DNA from 2 places in the Brevibacillus sp. M2.1A genome. Region 1 is predicted to be linked to the other one. Evidence: riboswitches for the same ligand, from Rfam matches in the RefSeq annotation. Region 1 holds a riboswitch; the other holds the start of a gene.

Region 1 (3,496 bases):
GGGCAGCCTCAGAAACATGTGCAGACGTCTCCGCGATTTTCACTATGCCTGCTGCCATGTCAGTCATCGACAATGCGACTTCCTGCGAGCTGGCTGCCTGCGCCTCTGCTCCCTCAGAAATCTGTGCGATAGACAAGCCGATTTGGTTGATGTTTTCTGTCGCCTGCTTAATACCTTCAGATACTTCCTGACTAAAACGCTGTACTTGATCAGACGACAGTGATACGTCTTCAATCAAATTTTTCAAGTGCGATACCGTCTGGTTAAAGTCACGGGACAGAACCGCAATCTCGTCTTTTCCGTCAACCGTTACGGTCTCTTTCAAGTTGCCCTGCGCCACTACATTTACGGCGTGATTCAGACGCTCAATTGGTTTCACCATGCGTACAGCCAAGAAATAAACGAGGACAACCCCAATTGCCAATACGATGAGGGAAATAACCATCAATCGAACTGACAGTTGATCGACAGGGGCATGCAGCTCTGCTACAGGTGCAGTGATGTATATACCCCAGTTCAAATTGGTAGGAGCATACGAAGCAAATCGCTCTGTATTCTCGTAATTATATTGGGCAATTCCATGCTTCCCTTGCTTGATGTCTTCAAAGCCAGTCTGAAGTTCAAGAATACCCATATTGAGAATCGATTCCTTCAGAATGAACTCGCTGTTCGGATGATAAATAAATGTTCCTGTTTTGCTTACTAAAAAGGCGTAGCCTGATTGACCAAATTTCTCTTCGGACACCTTTTTTTGGATCTCATTGATAGGAATCGTAGAACCGATATAACCGTATTGACGATTGTCCTTCATCAATGGAACGACAAGGGTCACGATGTTATTCCCTGTGCGCTTCGAAACAACTGGCTCTGAGACAACAACCTTTCCTTCCCCTTTGCTGGCTTCCTTAATGTGCGGACGATCCGAGATATCAGTCACTTCACCCTTGAAATTGATCACATTCTTTCCGCTTAAATCATGCGAAAAGAAGAACGTCTCAAACTCGGGGTTTTTCTTTTGGGCCTCTTGAATGAGTTTCAGGTCATACTCGGCATTTTGATCAGCCGACATCAACCCTCCCACTGCTCTTACAATTTCAATTTTTTCTTTAAAGAAACCATCGATACGAATCGAGAGATTGTTAGCTGACAACTCAGCTTCTTTGTCCAGACTGTCTGCCAAAAGATTGGAAGCACTCCAATAGCTTGCACCGCAAACCGTACCCAAACTTATCAACAACAGCAGGCACAAAACGATAATTAGCTTATTCTTCAAACTATTTTTCATACCGAATCCCTTCTCCCTTCTCTTTTTTCAACAAAAAAAAGACTGCCCACCGACAGCCCATCATGACTACGGTATGGCAACCCGGCTGTCCTAGCTGCGAAAGTCACTTGACTCTCGACCTTAGACCCGTGGCTTTGCGTCCCTGCCTTTCAGCAAGTTTGCCTTTGTCATTCCTTGTTGTTTTTCAATTAAGTTCACATTTTTCAATCTCACCTTTCTTTTCCCATAACTTTCCGATAATAAACCTCAAAAATACAAAAAAAGCTGACAACCTTTTACAGTTGTCAGCTTTTTGTCAAACTTTTTGACTAGCTTAATCCGATCACTTGGCCATCCTCGTCTACATATAACGATTCAGCAGCCGGCTTTTTCGGGAGGCCTGGCATGGTAACCAAGCTACCGGTCAGTGCCACAATAAAACCAGCTCCTGCTGATATGCGCACTTCACTCACTTGGATCGTGAAGTCAACAGGTGCTCCCAACAGATCAGCGCGGTCCGTAAAGGAGTAAGGTGTTTTCGCCATGCACACAGGCAGATGGGACATGCCCATTTCTTCTACCTTTTGGATCGTTTTTAATGCCAGCGGCGAAAAGACAACCCCTGATCCACCGTATACTTCTTTTACGACTGTCTCAATCTTGTCTTTTATGCTGAGGTTATCTTCATACAAGAATCGGAAGGATGAAGGCCGCTCTGCTGCACGAGTCACTTTTTCAGCAAGCTCGACACCACCTGCTCCGCCTTCTGCCCATACTTTGGACAGCGCCGCTTCGGCTCCGGCCGCTTGGCACAGCGCAATGACTGCATCCACCTCTGCCTGGGTATCTGTCGCAAAATGATTGATCGCCACCACTGCTGGCACACCGAACTTTTGCAGGTTTTCCAGATGGCGCTTGACGTTTTCGAAGCCTTTCTCCAGAGCAGACAAGTTCTCCTCTGCCAGATCAGGTACTTTTACCCCGCCGTTGTATTTCAACGAGCGAACTGTAATGACCACGACAGCAGCCGATGGAGTCAGACCTGCTTTTCTGCACTTGATGTCAAAAAACTTTTCGGCCCCCAGGTCGGCACCAAAGCCAGCCTCTGTTACGACGTAATCTGCCAGCTTCAAAGCCATCTTGGTTCCGATCACGCTGCTGCACCCATGCGCGATATTGGCAAAAGGTCCTCCGTGAATGATGACCGGAGTTCCTTCGATTGTCTGTACGAGATTGGGCTTGATGGCTTCCTTCAAGAGAACACACATCGCATCGACCGCGTTGATTTCCTCTGCCCGTACAGGCTGATCATCGAAATCGTAGCCAATAATGATCTGGTTCAATCGCTCGCGCAAGTCCGCCAGATTCTCACTCAGGCATAAGATCGCCATGATTTCCGAAGCGGTTGTAATCATGAAGCCATCTTCACGCGTCATCCCGTTGCCGTCACCCAGACCAACCACGATGTTACGCAGTGCACGGTCGTTCATGTCCATGGCTCGTTTCCAGACGATTTTCTTTGGATTGAGCCCACGCGGATTGCCGTGGAAAATATGATTGTCGATCATCGCTGCCAACAAGTTATGTGCAGCTGTAATCGCATGAATGTCCCCTGTAAAATGCAGGTTAATTTCGTCAGCCGGGAGAATTTGTGCTTGGCCGCTTCCGGTTGCGCCTCCTTTGATCCCCATGCAAGGACCCAAGGACGGCTCGCGAAGCGCTGCCATTGTTTTCTTCCCGAGATAATTTAATGCTTGTGACAAACCAATCGTCGTGAGTGTCTTACCTGCTCCCGCCGGGTTAGGGTTCATCGCTGTAACAAGAATCAGTTTGCCATCAGGGCGATCCTTCACTTGCTCCCATAGCTCATCTGATAATTTGGCTTTATATTTTCCGTATAGCTCCAAATACTGTTCTTCGATACCTGCAATCTTGGCAATTTCAACAATAGACTTCATTTTTGCCTCCCTGCCACACCAGAATGTAATGCACCAGTTACCAATCTTCTACATTCTGCATAATCATCCTTTCTCCTCTCCTCTTCGACACATTACGCAAAAGAAAAAGCCCACATTCCGACAAACGTTCAGAATGCAGGCCCTCTGTTATTTCCCGAAAATTTTCCCCGGATTCAAAATACCGTTTGGGTCCAGCACTTGCTTCATGGCTTGCATGACGTCGAGTGCTTCTCCGTGTTCCTTGCGCTGGTATTTGATTTTCCCCACACCCACA
Region 2 (3,496 bases), 4.9 Mb from region 1:
CACGCCACCAAAAGGCAGGGAAGATCAATCACCAAATCATCATCTATGTATGGTTGGGTGCGATCTTGTTTCACTTGTTCCTGCTCATCAGCAATTTGTCCAATCAGCATGTGTACAAGGCAGGGATCATTCTATTTTTAGGACCATTGTTTTTAACTGTCTACCATTTTATCACGTACTTGGCAGCTTTGCGCGAGGAGCGTGAGGAGCAGGAGGCAGCTACGACAGCTACGCTTGAGCGTACGGCCTACCAGATGATTCTGGAGGGTGGGCGTGTATACAGCGAGCTAAGTCGCCTGAAAACGGAATATCCAGAAGTGGAGCAAATGCTTCGTGCCAACGATTTTCACGATAAACTGGAGCGCTATGCTTTGGAAATGCAGCAGTATTTGCAGGCGAAGCATTTTGAGCGTAAAGACGTGGAGCTCTTGGAGGGTCACTATTATTTCTTGGAAAACTTGCTGAGCTTGGCGAAACAACATCCGGGAATAATCGAGTCCCGCGTATATAGCCGCCGAGGTGACAATTGATGGGTACAGAGGAGAGGGAAGCGGATGTTTTGGAAAAAAGACAAAGGCCTGGCAGAAAAAGAGACAGCAGCGACGACAGCCACAACCACAATGACAGGACAGCAAGACGCTTGGAAACATGAGCTTCGCGATCTTTACGAACAGATGGGTGCGATCCTCAGTTCAAACCAGGCGATAAACGCCGAATCCGATCAAATGGTGCGACTGGTGACAAGGATGAAGCGTGTCGTAGATAATATCCAGGCCATTAACGAGCGGGATGATGAATCTGCGAGCCAGTTGTCGGTTCGAGGAGAGCGCCTGACAGACATCTGTAAACAATCGGTAGCGTGTGCAGATGAAGGCAAGAAGGCGATGACGGACGTTGTGCAGGTCATGAGCCTGCTCGACAAAGAATCGGTCCATACGTCCAAGTCCATGAGCCGCTTGGAAGAGAGCTCTTCGGAAATTACGAGCATCGTCAAGGTGATCAGCGACATTGCGAATCAGACCAACCTTCTCGCCCTGAATGCAGCGATAGAAGCGGCACGTGCAGGTGAACAAGGCCGAGGCTTCGCCGTCGTAGCGGATGAGGTACGGAAGCTGGCCGAGATGACAGCGAACTCGACCAAGACGATTGCAGAATTGATTGGCAAGATTCAGGAAGAAACAAAAGAAGCATTGTCTAACAGTGAAAAAAGCAGCAGTGCAATCAAAAATGGACTTTCTATCAGCAAGGATGCTGCACAGAAGACAGATCAGATCGTGAACGCTTTCCAGGTACTGAACGTCGAAGTGTCGGGTGTGATGGAAATCATCGCGCATCAAAAGCGATTTGCTGATGATGTGTCCCAGCAGGTAAGTGATGCAAAGGGTTTGCTGGACGAGCTGAATGAAGGCTTGACCAAGCACATAAGGGACGCCAACGCGACGGAGCAAATGCTCGCGACGAGCGTAAAGAATGTCAAATCGTTATTGTGAGCATAAGGAAGAAGAACCAGGAGTCCGTATCCAAGCGATGCGGGCTTTTTGATATTTGTTACTTCCTTTCACGAAATATTTACATGTTTTCGTTTGACTATTAGGAATAGAGTACTATAATCTAAGTATGATTCTCCATATCTTTCCTTTTTTCGACAAAATATTATCAGCATTCGCTATGAATGGGCAAACCCATTGAAAATTGGGGACGCAAAGCCACGGGCCTAATGTACACGTTACGATGGCAGCCGGGTTGCCAACGAGCAGTGTATTTTGCTGTTTTAGTTTTACGGCTCCTTTCATGCGAAAGGGGCCTATTTTACTTTACAAAAGGGAGAGGTTGTAGCATGTCAATCCTGCAAACATTGGACAAGCAGTACATCAATGGGGAGTGGCGCGACGGGCTTGGCGTGAAGACATTGCAAGATATCAACCCTTACAACGGGGAAGTCATCGCAGAATTCAAAATGGCAAATCTGGAGGATATCGACGCGGCTTACAAGGCGGCAGCCCACGCGAAAAAAGAGTGGGACGAAGTGAATGCTTATACCAAATCTCGAATGTTGGAGCGTGCTGTTCACTATATCGAAGAGCATGAAGAAGAAATCATTCAGATCATCATTCGTGAATTGGGCGGAACCCGATTGAAGGCGTTTTTTGAGATCGGGCTTGTGAAGGATATTATTCGCGAGGCGGCTACCTTCCCAGTGCGGATGGAAGGAAAAATTCTGCCTTCTCCCGTTGACGGAAAAGAAAACCGCTTGTATCGGATTCCCGCAGGAGTTGTCGGCGTCATCAGTCCGTTCAATTTCCCGTTCTATCTGTCGATGAAGTCTGTGGCTCCAGCTCTTGGCGCGGGCAACGGTGTCGTCCTCAAACCGCATGAGCACACGCCAATCACGGGTGGGACTCTCATCGCGAAAATTTTTGAAGAAGTAGGTCTGCCCAAAGGCTTGATTAACGTCGTAGTGACGGACATCGCTGAAATTGGCGATGGTTTTGTCTCCCACCCGATTCCGCGCATCCTTTCGTTTACAGGGTCTAGCCAAGTTGGGAGCCATATCGCGCAGGTGGCAGCGAAGCATTTCAAAAAGGCGATTTTGGAGCTGGGCGGCAATAGTGCGCTGATCGTTTTGGAGGATGCGGATCTCCAGTATGCCGTCAATGCAGCAGTATTCAGCCGTTTTACCCACCAAGGTCAGATTTGCATGTCAGCTAACCGGGTTCTGGTTCACCAAGATGTATACGATAAATTCCTCGATCTGTACGTGGAAAAAGTATCTGGACTCAAGGTAGGCGACCCGAATGATCCTGACACGGTAATCGGTCCACTCATCAATCAACGGCAAGTCGCCAATCTGATGGCAACGATCGATGAGGCGATACGCGAAGGAGCCGTTCCTGCACTGAAAGGGGAAGTAAAAGGAAACGTGGTCGAACCGATTGTTTTGACAGGAGTGACCACAGACATGTCGATTACATCCAAAGAGCTGTTTGGTCCGGCTGTTTGCATCATGTCGTTTGCTTCCGAGGAAGAAGCGATTCGCATGGCAAACGAGACACCATTTGGATTGTCCGGGGCAATTCACACCCGCGATCTGGAGAGAGGTGCCGAGATGGCCAAGCGCATTGAGACCGGCATGATTCACATCAACGATGGAACGATCAATGACGAGCCAATCGTGGCGTTCGGCGGTGAAAAGCACTCCGGGTTGGGACGATTGAATGGTCAATGGAGCTTAGAAGAGTTTACTACGCTGAAATGGATTTCGGTTCAGCACAAGAAGCGTCAATTTCCGTACTAATGCCAGCAAAATATAGAGGTGAAGAGGGTCATGAACGGATACGAAGAATGGAACGAAACAGAAGCTTCCGAAAAGGGGAAAAACGCAGAACTGCTTGAGGCTTTCATCAAGGTTGCCCCCTATTTAAATGATTTGCTCTCCGATGACATTACCATTGGGGTCTACGACACGGAAAAGCTATTGTGCAATGTACCTGCCCAA

What was found. Region 1 has a riboswitch for cyclic di-GMP ahead of HP567_RS01095 (methyl-accepting chemotaxis protein). Riboswitches for the same ligand answer to the same signal wherever they lie in the genome.
Region 2: another riboswitch for cyclic di-GMP. It lies ahead of HP567_RS24370 (aldehyde dehydrogenase family protein); the one in region 1 lies ahead of HP567_RS01095 (methyl-accepting chemotaxis protein).

The regions. Positions count from the first base shown of each region.
Region 1 covers NZ_JABSUY020000001.1:240,920-244,415, forward strand. Annotated here, with positions in the region: gene HP567_RS01095 (methyl-accepting chemotaxis protein) at 1-1,285, opposite strand, end outside; cyclic di-GMP riboswitch class I at 1,358-1,458, opposite strand; gene HP567_RS01100 (formate--tetrahydrofolate ligase) at 1,594-3,222, opposite strand; gene HP567_RS01105 (FAD-binding oxidoreductase) at 3,370-3,496, opposite strand, start outside.
Region 2 covers NZ_JABSUY020000001.1:5,100,359-5,103,854, reverse strand. Annotated here, with positions in the region: gene HP567_RS24380 (hypothetical protein) at 1-530, shown strand, start outside; gene HP567_RS24375 (methyl-accepting chemotaxis protein) at 555-1,490, shown strand; cyclic di-GMP riboswitch class I at 1,666-1,751, shown strand; gene HP567_RS24370 (aldehyde dehydrogenase family protein) at 1,838-3,295, shown strand; gene HP567_RS24365 (methyl-accepting chemotaxis protein) at 3,326-3,496, shown strand, end outside.